4 regions of the Pseudarthrobacter sp. CCNWLW207 genome follow, and region 2 is predicted to be linked to each of the others. Evidence: riboswitches for the same ligand, from Rfam matches in the RefSeq annotation. Region 2 holds a riboswitch; each other region holds the start of a gene.
What was found. Region 2 has a riboswitch for thiamine pyrophosphate ahead of V9L17_RS14930 (ECF transporter S component). Riboswitches for the same ligand answer to the same signal wherever they lie in the genome.

Region 1 (3,410 bases), on a different contig from region 2:
GTGGGCCGCCTGGAAAAGTGGACCAAGGACCAGGACATCTTCGCGGCCTGGCGGATCGACGAGCAGATCCATAAGGCACTCGAACGCAAGGTCTTCCTGCCCTCTGGCGGTTCGCTGGTCATCGACCGAACCGAAGCCATGACCGTGGTGGACGTCAACACCGGCAAGTTCACCGGCAGCGGCGGCAACCTCGAGGAAACGGTCACCAAGAACAACCTCGAAGCTGCCGAAGAAGTTGTACGCCAGTTGCGGCTCCGCGACATCGGCGGCATTATCGTCATCGACTTCATCGACATGGTCCTGGAATCCAACCGCGACCTCGTCCTGCGCCGCATGGTGGAATGCCTGGGCCGCGACCGCACCAAGCACCAGGTGGCAGAAGTAACGTCGCTGGGGCTCGTTCAGATGACGCGCAAGCGCATGGGCACCGGGCTGCTGGAAGTCTTCGGCGAGCAGTGCGAAACCTGTGCCGGCCGCGGCGTGGTCACCCACGACGATCCCGTGGAGCACCGTCGCGCCAACACGGTGGCTGCCGAGCACCACGTGCAGCGTACGGACACTCACCGCACGGACACCCCGCGGCCCGACCAGCGCCCGGAAAGCCAGCGGGCCGACAGCCAGCCCGGCGCACGTGGCGACCGCAAGCGGCGCCGTGGACGCGGAGGCGTTCCCTTGGAGGCGGCACCGTCCGCACCGGTCCAGATCCACACGGTCCACCCGGATCCCAGCGACGCCGAGCGGCACGCCAAGGCTGAGGCCACCAGGCTGGCCCTGGCCAACATCGCCGCGGCGGCGCACGCAGCGCACCTGCACGACGACGAGGTAGCCCACGCTGCTGGAGCCGCGGCGGCCGGAAGCCCTGCAGCGGCAGCACGGACGACGACGGAGCAGGCCCACGGCGCCCCGGCAGTAACAGGCCAGGCACCAACAGGCCAGGCACCGGCAACAGCCCGTCAGCATGACGCCGACGCGTCCGGACGTCCTGCTGCCGTGCTCACTTTCGGCGGGGAACAGGTGGCGCTGCCGTTCGTGGAGCACGCGGCAGACCAGCCGCAGCAGCCGGCCCTGACGCTCGACAGGCTCGCGGAAGCCTTCGCGCACCTCGGCGAGCCCCCCGTTGCCGCTCCGGAGCCTGCGCAGGCTGCCCCGCAGCCAAGCACCGACGTGCCGCGTGCTGCGGTAGAGGAGAAGGATTACTCAGACCACACCGCTGAGCAGTCCCGTACCCGCAGGCCCCGCCGCAACCGCAGCGCCAGCCGGGCCCAGGGCGCGGCAAACGCAACCTCGGTAGAACACCACGAGGCAACGCACGCAGCAGCCGGCGGCCACTCCCACGCGGCCAAGGCGCCTGAGCCGGCCACAACCGCCGCAGGCGACAAGAAACAGGCAGAGGCGCCAATCATCCTCGGGGTAGGAGTACCTGCTTCCGAGCTCTGATCCTCCGCAAAGGACATCAGCCAGGATGCCCGGACACGACCCTTCGCAGGGGCGCGTCCGGGCATCGCGCGTTAACGGCTTCATGTGACCAGGCCATTTGACACCGGGCCGGGCACTGAAACGCTAGGCTTGGTTACCGACACGGGGTGCCGCGCAAGGGCCGGCTGAGATCCACACCCGTTGAACCTGTCCGGCTAGCACCGGCGAAGGGATGTCTTCCTTGTCTTCAACTACTGTCCTGCCCCCGGCACCTGTACTCAGCCCGGCAGCGCCGGCCCCGGTCCTCCGGGACGTTCCGCGGGTGCTGTCCATCGCAGGGTCCGACCCGTCCGGCGGCGCCGGCATCCAGGCCGACCTGAAAAGCATCGCAGCCCACGGCGGCTACGGGATGGCCGCGATCACCGCGCTGACAGCGCAGAACACTCAGGGCGTCCGCGCGGTGCACGTGCCGCCGGCCGCCTTCCTGGTCCAGCAGTTGGAAGCCGTGAGCGATGACATCACCATTGATGCCGTCAAAATCGGCATGCTGGGCGATGCCGAGGTGGTGGCCGCGGTCCGCAGCTGGCTCGAAAAGGTGCGTCCCGGCGTCGTAGTCCTTGACCCCGTCATGGTGGCTACCAGCGGCGACAGGCTCCTGCAGGCGTCTGCCGAGGCTGCCCTCCGCGGACTGCTCCCGCTGGCGGACCTGATCACGCCCAATCTCGCTGAACTGGCCATGCTGCTCGGAGAGGCCCAGGCCGGCTCCTGGGCAGAAGCGCTGGAACAGGGCCGGCGGTTGGCGGCGGACACCGGCTCCACCATCCTGGTGAAGGGGGGACATCTCGACGGCGCCGCCTGCCCGGATGCCCTCGTCAATACCGGCGGACTGCTTGCCCAGGAAATTGTGGAGGTTCCGGGGGACAGGATCCCCACCCGGAACAGCCACGGGACGGGCTGCTCGCTCTCGTCGGCCATGGCAACGGCACAGGCCCGGCTGGGGGACTGGGAGGCCTCACTGCGGCACGTCAAGCCCTGGCTGGCAGGTGCCCTGGAGTCCTCGAACGGCCTGGACGTCGGTGCGGGAAACGGTCCCGTCCACCACTTCCACCACCTGCAGGCGGCCACAGGGCCTGTCCTGGACCCGTCCCCGCTCGGCGAGGGCGGCTTCGCCGAGCTCCTCCGTGCGGAGGCCACCGCAGACCTCGCCGCCATCTATGAGCTCGAGTTCATCCGGAACCTCGTGGCAGGAAGCCTGCCCGAAAAGCAGTTCGCCTACTACCTGGCCCAGGATGCCATCTACCTCAATGGGTACTCAAGGGTGCTGGCACGGGCCAGCGCCTTGGCCCCCACCGAAGCCGCACAGCTGTTTTGGGCCCGATCAGCCCAGCAATGCCTGGAGGTTGAATCGGAGCTGCATCGGACCTGGCTCAGTACGCGAACCGTGGAGCCCGTCCTCGGTCCTGTCACGAAGTCGTATGTGGACCACCTGCTGGCCGCCTCCGCATCGGGCAGTTACGCGGTGCTGGTGGCAGCGGTCCTGCCCTGCTTCTGGCTCTACGCCGAAGTCGGACAGACCCTCCACGCGCAATTCCTTGCCGCGGGCGCCCCGGCGGACCACCCGTACGCCGAGTGGCTGCGGACGTACGCCGACGAGGACTTCGCGCAGGCCACCCGTGCAGCTATTGCCCTGGCCGACGAAGCCGGACGCCGGGGCTCGGAGGACGAGCGTGCTGCCATGGTCGTCGCTTTCAACCAGTCGTGCCGTTTCGAAGTTGATTTCTTCGACGCGCCGCGGCTGCACGCCTGACGCTCCCCGGCCCATCCAGCCGGTACGATAGTCGGGCACGGTTCCGGATTGTCAGTGGTGCGCACGTTTGTGGCGCTTATCACGGACAGCCCGCCGGAACCAGCCTCATTTGCGGCCGAAGGCAAAATTAGCGTATTCTAGATCTTCGGTGCTTACGCCAACACTTGGGTTACGACCCCACGGCGTT
Region 2 (3,410 bases):
GAAACGTTTCCCCCTACGGGTGCCAGCAGGCCGGCCAGGGTCAGCGCGAATGTGGATTTTCCCGCACCGTTCGGACCTGTGATGGTGAGCGCCTGCCCGGCGCGAACTTGCGCCGAGATGCCCTGCTGGACCGGAACCGGAGGGATCGCTTTGAAGCGGCGGCGGCGAGGCCGCTCCCGCGAAACGGCAAGGTCCTCGGCCGCCAGCAACAGGTCCCCGGAGCCGCCGGAAGTCCGGTTCCGCGTGGCCGGAACAAAGCCGGGGACCCACACACCGGCAGCAATCAGCATGTCCCTCGCCTCGGCGAGGACCTGGTCCGGCGGCCCGTCCAGCAGCACTGCGGGATCGGTTGCGGAGCCTGGCTGCAGCACCACGATCCTGTCCACGAGGTCCTTCCAGACGGACACGCGGTGCTCCACCACAACCAGCGTGGCCCCGGTCTTGTCCAGGCAGCGTCCGACGGCGTCGCGGACCTCGAGGACCCCGGTGGGGTCCAGGTTGGCCGTGGGCTCGTCCAAGAGGATCAGCCCGGGCCGCATGGCCAGGATGCCGGCGAGCGCCAGGCGCTGCTTCTGCCCGCCGGAAAGGGCCGACGTCGGGTGGTCCAGCGGCAGGTGGGAGAGCCCGACGTCGTCAAGCGCCTCGTGCACGCGCGCCCAGATCGCATCGCGCGGCACGGCGAGGTTCTCGGCGCCGAAGGCGACGTCGTCGCCGAGCCGGGAGAGGACCACCTGCGTTTCGGGATCCTGCTGCACCAGCCCGGCGCGGCCGCGCCGCTCACGGGGGGACGCGCCGTCGATCCGCAGCGAACCGGATTCGTCGGAATCGCCCGCTTCGCCGTCGTCGTTCATATCCCCCAGCACCCCCGCGAGGGCGTGGAGCAGCGTGGATTTGCCCGCCCCTGACGGGCCCAGCAGGAGCACACGCTCCCCGGGCTTGATGTCCAGGTCCAGGGCGTGGACCGCAGGCCGGGACCGGCCGGCGTGCCGCCACCCCCAACCGCGGGCAGTGACGGCGGCGGGCCGCATCGCAGCGGCTGTGCCGTCGTCGTAGGCTGCGGGCATTAGGAGAAGGCGGGCTCCGACGCAGCCTTGCGGGACGCGAAGGAGCTCAGCACACCGGTCCTGGCCAGGCCGCGCGTGGCGATCCAGGACAGCGCGCCGGCGATGATCGCGCCCGAGATGGCGGTAAATACGATGTACGCGAGCTTGTCACCGGCGGCGTAGGCGATGTTCCAGCCCCAGGGGGCGAAGGAGTCGTTCAGGCCGCAGAACAGCCCGGCCGCAGCGCCGGCCAGCAGGGCGACGGGCAGGTTGAACTTCTTGTAGACGAAGATGGCGAAGATGATCTCGGCACCCAGGCCCTGGACGAAGCCGGAAAACAGCACGGAGGCGCCGTACGGCGAGCCCATGATCAGTTCACCCATGGCGGCCACCGTTTCGCAGAAGAGCGCGGCGCCCGGCTTGCGGATGATCAGCATGCCCAGCACGGCGGGGATCATCCAGCCGCCGGCGATGAGGCCGGTCAGCGGCGGGTAGACGGCGTTCATGGGCGGCGAAACCGCGGCGGCGCCCTGGGACCACGCCCAGAAGATCACGCCGCCGGCGATGGCGATGAGGGCGGCCACCACGATGTCAACGATGCGCCAGGTGTAGCCGGTCTTTTTGATTGCTGCAGTGCTCATGTGATCCTCCTGAGGAACAGGAGGGGAAAGTGTTCCGGCGGTCGGCTTGCCGCCGGTTACCGCACACTTCGAGAACTCGACTCCCTTGCGCCGGTACTAACCGGATCAGGTTCGAGGGTCTGCGGCTGTCCCGCACTCTCAGCGCCCACCTGCGGTTCCCTGGCAATGCCAGTGATGCCCGACGGCGGCGCTCCCCTGTCGTTAATAAAGCTGGTCTTTGAATATTCTGCCCTGATGGGCGTGGTCCAGTTTACACCGCTGGGGCGGTAGATTGTGGGCCATGACTGCCAACAACCCGACTGTGACTGCGTTCAATCCCGACTCAAGGCTGCCCCAGCCATCAGGCCTGCTCGAGGCCCTGATTGACCGGATCGAGGCCGAGATCACCGAGCTGCAGTTTCCGCATTTCACCAAGGACGATTCCCTCAATCTGGGGTTGCTCCTGGTGGAGCTGGGGAAGACGCGGCGGCTTCCCATCGCGATCGACATTACCAAGGGCGAACAAGTGCTCTTCCACGTGGCCTTGGATGGCGCCACCCCGGACAACGAGCACTGGATCCGGGCCAAGCAGCGTACCGCCGCCCGGTATGAGATCCCGTCATTGCTGGTGGGACTCCGCGGCAGGCTGCACGGCGGCCGGATCGAGGACCACGGCTGGTTCGACGAGTCCACCTACGCGCCACACGGCGGCTCCTTCCCGGTGTACGTGGCCGGGGTGGGTGCTGTAGCCACTGTCACCGTTTCCGGGCTGCCTCAGCAGCAGGACCACGACCTCGTGGTGGAGGCCCTGCGCGAAATCCTGGGGTCCATGCGGGCCGAGTAAGCGTGCCCCTGGGCTGGGCTTCCTGACACTCCCGAAGTTGACACGCTCCCCCTGACGACACGAGGATGAAGTCGATCCGGTAAGCGTTTTCTCACTGGCGCAGCCGTGGAAGCCGCCGTCAAATCCGGCAGCCTTCAGGAGGGCGGGCATTTGAGCAGCCAGCACACCATCGACCGTCAAGCCCTGGTCCGCCGGCACAACGTGGAGCAGCGGAGCCTTGATCCCCGCAGCCCGGTTTCCGTGGGCAACGGCGAGTTCTGCTTCACGGTAGACCTCACCGGGCTCCAGAGCCTCCCGGCCGAGTACCCCGTAGGAGGGCCGCCCGGCACGCTGCTCGGCTCGCAGTCCCAATGGGGCTGGCACTCCATCCCCGCGTCCGAGGAGTACAGCCTGGCCAGTTCCACGGTTCTGTACGATTCCGCGCGGGGCCCGGTCCCTTACCTGGACATGGTGGGCGACATCGTGGAAGGCCGGGAGACTAAGGCGTCCCGCGCCGAGACCTGGCTGCGGGCGAACCCGCACCGCCTGGACCTGGGCCGGATCGGGTTCGCGTGGACGGATCGGGCCGGGGCCGGGGCGCCTCGGCCGCTCACCGGGGCAGACGTCGTCGACCCCGTCCAGACCCTGGACCTCTGGACCGGGACGGTCACCAGCACGTTCAGCCTCCGGGGCCATCCCGTCAAGGTCATCACGGCCTGCCATCCGGACCGGGACCAGATCGGCCTGATCGTGGAGTCCGCGGCCCTCCAGCACGGGCTGGTGGTCACGTTCGCCTTCCCCTACGGGTCCGAGGCGTGGCATGACGCCGCGGACTGGAACCGTCCCGCGGACCACACCACTACCTTGGCGGAACCAACGGGCGGAGCGGACGGCCTCCAGCACTGGACGGTGGACCGCGACCTG
Region 3 (3,410 bases), on a different contig from region 2:
CCGGCCATGATCACCGGCAGGGAGGGCAGCGCTTCCCGCGCCCAGGCCGGGACCGGGCTGCCGTTGCTGAGTGCCTCACAGATGACCAGGACAAAGCGGTCCACCAGCCGACGGAGCGGAGCGGTGGTGTGGGCGTAGGCGGCTCCGATCGCGGACTGGCGGGCATCATTGGGGATTTCGCCGTCGAACGCCGTGTAGCTGGCACCACGGAAAAGCATTCCCGCCGAATGCATGATGGCCAGTTGCCGCGGATCCGTGGGGTCAAGCGTGCGGAGATACTCCCCGTAGCCCGCTTTCCCGTCCCAGGGCTTGCCCAGAACCTCGGTCTGCAGCCGGAAATGCCCCAGGGACCGTTCGTCAGGGGCGGGCATGGTCCGCAGGATGCCGACTTTGCCCTCAAGCATCAGGGTGGCCGCAGCCATTCCTGTCATGAGCGATATCTGGGCGTTCCAGTCCTCGACCGGGAGCTGGGGAGCAGCAGCGATCCGATAGCCGCCGTCGGGAAGCTGCACGATCTCCTGCTCAGGCATGTTCAGGCTCGCGCCATCGCGTTCCCGCTCCAGCTCAACACGCTTGAGGCCCACTTCCTTGAGGAGCTCCAACACCGGCGAGGCCGTTCCGGCGTCGAGTTCAGCCTGGGCGCCCTTGTAACTGAGCTTGGCCCGGCTGCGGACCCGTGCCCTTTGGACCGAAACAGACGTGACCTGGGCAGCCTGGTCCAGGTGGAAGTCCCAGACAAAGGCAGAGCAGAGCTGGCCTGCCAGGAGGCTGCCGGCCCCCTCGCTGATGACCTCCGGATGAAGCGGGATGCGGCCGTCGGGCGCGTAGAACGTCTGTCCCCGGCGGCGGGTCTCGGCGTCCAGCGGCCCGCCGGGCACCACGAATGCGGGTACATCTGCGATGGCGTAGAGGACCCGATAGCCGCTGCCGGCGCGCTCAATAAACAGGGCCTGGTCTAGATCGGTGGAGGACTCAGGATCAATAGTGAGGAAATCAATGCCTGTCAGGTCGGCATCAGGCAGTTGCCTTGACGAGACAGCGGCTTCCGCATCTCGGACGGCGTCGGCAGGGTAGTCGCCCGGTAGCTCCAGCTCGGTCCGCAGCGCACTCAGTGCCTCCTCGAGGGCATTGGTGTGCTCGTGGACATTTGGGGCCAGCCGATGATGTGACACGAAATTCAGGTTAGCCCGATTTTCGCTGATTATGCACGCCATCCCCTCTTTGGGGCCGGAGGCCTAGGAGCCGGCGGCGTCCAGGGCCCGAAGCAGTGCCGCGGCGGCCTCTGCGGGATCGGCGGCTTCGGTGATGGCCCGGACCACAACGATCCGGCGGGCGCCCGCTTCCACCACCTGCTCTACGTTGCCCAGGTCCACGCCCCCAATGGCGAACCAGGGTACCTCTGCCACGCCGGGCACGGACGCCGCCTGTTTGACTGCGCCCGCGGCGTACCTGAGGAGGTCGAGCCCGACGGCGGCCCGGCCGGGCTTGGTGGGGGTGGCCCACACCGGACCAACACAGAAATAGTCCAGCCCGGTGGGCGCGGCTGTGACGGCGGCCGAGGCCGAGACCGCGCCGTCGATCTGTGAGGTGGTGTGGGTGGACAGACCGATGGCTGCATTGCCGTTCAACAAGGTGCGTGCAGCCTTCAGCGGCAGGTCCTTCTGGCCAATATGGAACACCGGGGCACCTGAGAGCACCGCGACGTCGGCCCGGTCATTGACCGCCCATAGCCGTCCATGGCGCAGGGCGGACTCCTTCAGTACCGCCAGCAGGTCCAGCTCCTCTGCTGCCTCAATCGTCTTGTCGCGGAGCTGGATGATGTCCACGCCCCCGGCGAAGGCCGCATCAACAAACTCGGCGAAGTCACCGCGATCCTTACGGGCATCCGTGCACAGGTACAGCCGGGCACCGCCCAGGGCCTCAGCATGGCTGGTGGAAAGGAAGGTGCTGTTGACGACGGCAGTGCTGTCAGGAAGGGCTGCGTTCATGGAAACCAGAGTAGTTCCTCTAAACTGGGCAGGTACTGCGGGAGCCCGCGGCAGCTGTCATAAAGCGCCGGGCTGAGAGGGCGTCAGAGCCGACCGCTTGACCTGATCCGGCTAGTACCGGCGTAGGGAAGGAACCACATGATCCCGCCAACCGGCAGTCCCTCCGCCGGCGCCCCCAATGACGCTCTCGCCGACCTCTCTGCTGACGTCGCCGTTATCGGCGGGGGTGTGATCGGGCACGGCATAGCCTGGGAAGCCAGGCGCTCGGGCCGTTCTGTGGTGGTCATCGATGATGCCCCCGGTTCCGGCGCCTCCTGGGCTGCGGCAGGCATGCTCGCCCCGGTAAGTGAGTTGCACTACCAGGAGGAAGAACTCCTGGAGCTGATGCTTGAATCGTCCCGGCTGTGGCCGGCCTTCGCGGCGGACCTGGCCCGGGACGTTCCCGGCGATGCAGGGTACCTGCCCACCCCCACGCTGGCCATCGGCGCGGACGCGGCCGACCGCCGTGCGCTGATGGACCTCCGATCAGTCCAGCGGGCCCAAGGGCTGGACGTTGAACCACTGACGGTGCGCGAGGCCCGCAGCCGCGAAGCCCTCCTGAGCCCCGCGATCTCCTGCGCCCTGGACATTCCCGCTGACCACCAGGTGGATCCGCGGAAGCTGGTGGCGTGCCTGCGGGAGGCTTTGGCCAGCCACAGGGAGGATTCAGGATCCGCCGTCGCAGGAGCCGAACACGGATTCGCCGTTGCCGACCGTGCGTCGTCGCTGGCCTGGAAAGACGGCCGGGTCGCCGGTGTCCGGCTGGCCGGTGGGGGCTCGGTGACCGCCAGCGAAACCATCGTGGCCAACGGGCTCGGAGCGGCGTCGTTGGCCGGGCTGCCCGATGGACTCCAGCTGCCGCTGCGCCCCGTGCACGGCGACATTCTCCGGCTGCGCGTCCCGGAGCATCTCCGCCCTCTGGTCACCGCCACTGTCCGCGGACTGGTCCACGGTGTTCCCGTCTACATCGTTCCAAGGCGTGACGGCACTGTGGTCATCGGTGCCACCCAGCGCGAGGACGCGTTGGCAGCATCCAGTCCGGAGCGCCGCCAGGACGGCACAGGAACGTCGGCTGGCGGCGTCTCGGCAGGCGGCGTCTACCAGCTGCTTCGCGATGCCCAGGTCCTGGTGCCGGCGGTCGCCGAGCTGGAACTGCTGGAAAGTACAGCCCGGGCGCGTCCTGCTACGCCGGATAACGCTCCATTGCTGGGCCGCGTCCACCTCCCAGGGAACCCCGGACCGGTGGATGGCCTGATCGTGGCGACGGGTTTTTTCCGCCACGGTGTGCTGTTGACCCCTGCAGCCGCCGCCATCTGCCGGGACCTCATGGATGGACGCACAGACCCGCGCTGGCTCCCGTTCAGTCCGGCCAGATTCTCCACA
Region 4 (3,410 bases), on a different contig from region 2:
CAACGGCCGCCGGATCTCGGAGGCCTCTACTCTTCTAAATTACTTGAAGCTTCAATTTATTCCCAGCTGTACGATGCGCGATCTTCGGCGGTCAGCGGATCACCTCGCCCCGCAACACGACGTGCCGGAGCGTGGCGACAGTGGAGGGGACGCGCCGGGGGTCTTCCCCGCACAACACCACATCGGCGCTGGCACCCTCGGAGATCCCCTCAGCGCCGAGCCACGTCCGCGCACCCCAGCAAGCTGCATCCAGGGCCGCCGCAGGAGGGAGGCCTGCCCGGTGCAGTGCCAGGATTTCGTCGGCGATCCGTCCGTGCCGGATGACGCTGCCCGCATCTGTCCCGGCATAGATTCGCACACCCGCTGCGAAGGCTTCGTACACGCGCTCGTACCTGCGTTCCCACAGCGCGTGCATGTGCTCGGCGTACCGCGGGAATTTCGCTTCGGCCTGGCGGGCGATGTCCGGGAAGGTGTCGATGTTGATCAGCGTCGGAACGATGGGGACACCCTGGGCGGCGAGCCGGGGAACGTGCCGGGGCAGCAATCCGGTGGCGTGCTCGATGCAGTCGATGCCGGCGTCGAGCATCTGGTCAAGGGTGTCTTCGGCGAAGCAGTGCGCGGTCACCCGGGCGCCCTCGTCATGCGCCGCCTGCACGGCATCGCGGACGACGGCGTCGGGAAACGACGGTGCGAGGTCTCCGGCGTCGCGGTCAATCCAGTCCCCCACGAGCTTGACCCAGCCATCACCGGCCCTCGCCTGCTTCCGCACGGCCTCCACCAGGCCGTCCGGCTCCACCTCGACGGCGAAATCCCGCAGGTAGCGCCGGGACCGGGCAATATGCCGCCCGGCGCGAACAAGCCTGGGCATGTCGTGACGCTGCTGCAGCCAACGCGTGTCGCTTGCCGCCCCGGCATCACGGACCAGGAGCGTGCCTGCGTCGCGGTCGGTGCGGGCCTGTTCTTCAGCCATCGCATCCGGGACAGCGCCGCCGGGACCCAGGCCTACGTGGCAGTGGGCATCAACGAATCCGGGCAGCACCCAGCCGTCAAGTACCGCGTTCGGAGCGGCCCCGGGACGCCGGAACGTCAGCCGCCCGTCCACGGACCAGAGGCCCCGCCGTTCCTCATTCGGTCCGGTGAGCACTGTTCCGCTGAATTCGATGATTCCGGCCATGGCAACAGCCTAATCCGCGGAAGATGGTCAGCCTGTCAAGTCACATCCTCCCCACTTGGACCTGTGGTAGCTTCATCTAGACCACACGGGAGCCCTTGCAGGGGCTGAGATCAGGCTGACGCAGCCTGCGACCGTTGAACCTGTCCGGGTAATGCCGGCGAAGGAAGTGAGTATTCATTGAGTACACCAGAAACACGGCTGATCGCTGCCCAAAATGAGACTGCCAAGGGGAAAGCCGGCACTGAGACCCAGTCGCTGAAATCCCATTCGTTGGCGTTCATCAGTGACGAGGCCACCGGAATCCGGGTTCCGGTAACGGAAATTGCGCTGGAACCATCGCCCAACGGCGAGGCGAACGGCCCTTTCCGGACCTACCGCACCGCCGGCCCTGGGAGTGATCCGGTGGTGGGCCTGGAGCCGTTCCGCTCGGAATGGATCGCGGCCCGTGGTGACACCGAGCCCTACAGCGGCCGGGAACGGAACCTGCTCGACGACGGCAAGTCGGCAGTACGCCGCGGCGCAGCCTCCGCAGAGTGGAAGGGAGCACAGCCGGTGCCCCGCCGCGCCGTCGACGGCCGGACAGTCACCCAGATGCACTACGCAAAGCAGGGTGTCATCACCCCGGAGATGCAGTTCGTTGCCCTCCGCGAAAACTGTGACGTGGAACTGGTCCGCAGCGAAGTGGCGGCAGGCCGCGCCATCATCCCCAACAACATCAACCACCCGGAATCCGAGCCGATGATCATCGGCAAGGCCTTCCTGGTCAAGATCAACGCCAATATCGGCAACTCGGCTGTGACAAGTTCCATCGCCGAGGAAGTGGACAAACTGCAGTGGGCAACCCAGTGGGGAGCCGACACCGTGATGGACCTGTCCACCGGCGATGACATCCACACCACGCGTGAGTGGATCATCCGCAACTCCCCCGTCCCCATCGGCACGGTGCCCATCTACCAGGCGCTGGAGAAGGTCAATGGCGAGGCCAACAAACTGACGTGGGAGATCTTCCGCGACACCGTGATTGAGCAGTGCGAGCAGGGCGTGGACTACATGACCATCCACGCCGGAGTGCTGCTGCGCTACGTGCCGCTGACGGCCAACCGTGTCACCGGCATCGTTTCCCGTGGCGGTTCCATCATGGCCGGCTGGTGCCTCGCGCATCACCAGGAGAACTTCCTGTACACCCACTTCGACGAGCTGTGCGAAATTTTCGCCAAGTACGACGTCGCTTTCTCCCTCGGCGACGGGCTGCGCCCGGGAGCGACGGCGGACGCCAACGATGCCGCCCAGTTCGCCGAGCTGGATACGCTGGCTGAACTGACGCAGCGCGCCTGGGAATTCGACGTGCAGGTGATGGTGGAAGGACCCGGCCACGTACCGTTCCACCTCGTCCGGGAGAATGTGGAACGCCAGCAGGAGCTCTGCAAGGGGGCCCCGTTCTACACCCTCGGACCGCTGGTCACGGACATAGCACCCGGCTACGACCACATCACCTCCGCCATCGGGGCCACCGAGATCGCCCGCTACGGCACCGCCATGCTCTGCTACGTCACGCCTAAGGAGCACCTCGGCCTGCCCAACAAGGACGATGTGAAGACGGGTGTGATCACCTACAAGATCGCGGCCCACGCCGCCGACCTGGCCAAGGGCCACCCCGGCGCCCACGAGCGGGACGACGCCCTGTCAAAGGCGCGGTTCGAGTTCCGCTGGCGGGACCAATTCGCACTGTCCCTGGACCCGGTCACTGCGGAAGCCTTCCATGACGAAACGCTGCCCGCCGAGCCGGCCAAAACCGCCCACTTCTGTTCCATGTGCGGCCCCAAGTTCTGCTCCATGAGGATCAGCCAGGACATCCGGGATGAGTATGGCTCGGCTGAATCCCAGGCAGCGCTGGCGGAGATGGCGGCCGGGATGCGAGAAAAGAGCGAGGAGTTCCTCGCGGCAGGCGGGAAGGTTTACCTGCCTGACCTGGAGGTGCCTTCGCGCTAACGCGTCAGGAGGCCCGGGCTGACCGGCCGCGGCTGACGTCGCCCACGAACGCCCGGATGGCGTGATCGCCTTCCGCCGAATCCTGGGGCCGGTGCCCGCCCGCAGCAATGAGGTGCAGGGCACCGGTTTCGCGGAGGTATCCGGCGATCTCTTCATACAGCGGCTCCCAGCCGCCGGTCAGCACCAGCGTTGGCACGCCAGGGACGATATGCAGCGGCGCCTCCCAGGCCGGGGCCTGCAGCCGCAG

Region 1: linked by a shared signal. The riboswitch ahead of V9L17_RS17765 (bifunctional hydroxymethylpyrimidine kinase/phosphomethylpyrimidine kinase) and the one ahead of V9L17_RS14930 (ECF transporter S component) in region 2 are both predicted to bind thiamine pyrophosphate.
Region 3: linked by a shared signal. The riboswitch ahead of thiO (glycine oxidase ThiO) and the one ahead of V9L17_RS14930 (ECF transporter S component) in region 2 are both predicted to bind thiamine pyrophosphate.
Region 4: linked by a shared signal. The riboswitch ahead of thiC (phosphomethylpyrimidine synthase ThiC) and the one ahead of V9L17_RS14930 (ECF transporter S component) in region 2 are both predicted to bind thiamine pyrophosphate.

Annotation. Positions count from the first base shown of each region.
Region 1 covers NZ_JBBCBS010000012.1:16,980-20,389, reverse strand. Annotated here, with positions in the region: gene V9L17_RS17770 (Rne/Rng family ribonuclease) at 1-1,437, shown strand, start outside; TPP riboswitch at 1,570-1,666, shown strand; gene V9L17_RS17765 (bifunctional hydroxymethylpyrimidine kinase/phosphomethylpyrimidine kinase) at 1,649-3,223, shown strand.
Region 2 covers NZ_JBBCBS010000008.1:54,236-57,645, reverse strand. Annotated here, with positions in the region: gene V9L17_RS14935 (ABC transporter ATP-binding protein) at 1-1,064, opposite strand, end outside; gene V9L17_RS14930 (ECF transporter S component) at 1,064-1,684, opposite strand; TPP riboswitch at 1,749-1,891, opposite strand; gene V9L17_RS14925 (heme-degrading domain-containing protein) at 1,965-2,507, shown strand; gene V9L17_RS14920 (hypothetical protein) at 2,658-3,410, shown strand, end outside.
Region 3 covers NZ_JBBCBS010000003.1:297,540-300,949, forward strand. Annotated here, with positions in the region: gene V9L17_RS07105 (RNB domain-containing ribonuclease) at 1-1,172, opposite strand, end outside; gene thiE (thiamine phosphate synthase) at 1,236-1,988, opposite strand; TPP riboswitch at 2,016-2,134, shown strand; gene thiO (glycine oxidase ThiO) at 2,127-3,410, shown strand, end outside.
Region 4 covers NZ_JBBCBS010000009.1:18,998-22,407, forward strand. Annotated here, with positions in the region: gene V9L17_RS15740 (amidohydrolase family protein) at 92-1,174, opposite strand; TPP riboswitch at 1,250-1,357, shown strand; gene thiC (phosphomethylpyrimidine synthase ThiC) at 1,352-3,163, shown strand; gene V9L17_RS15750 (alpha/beta hydrolase) at 3,168-3,410, opposite strand, start outside.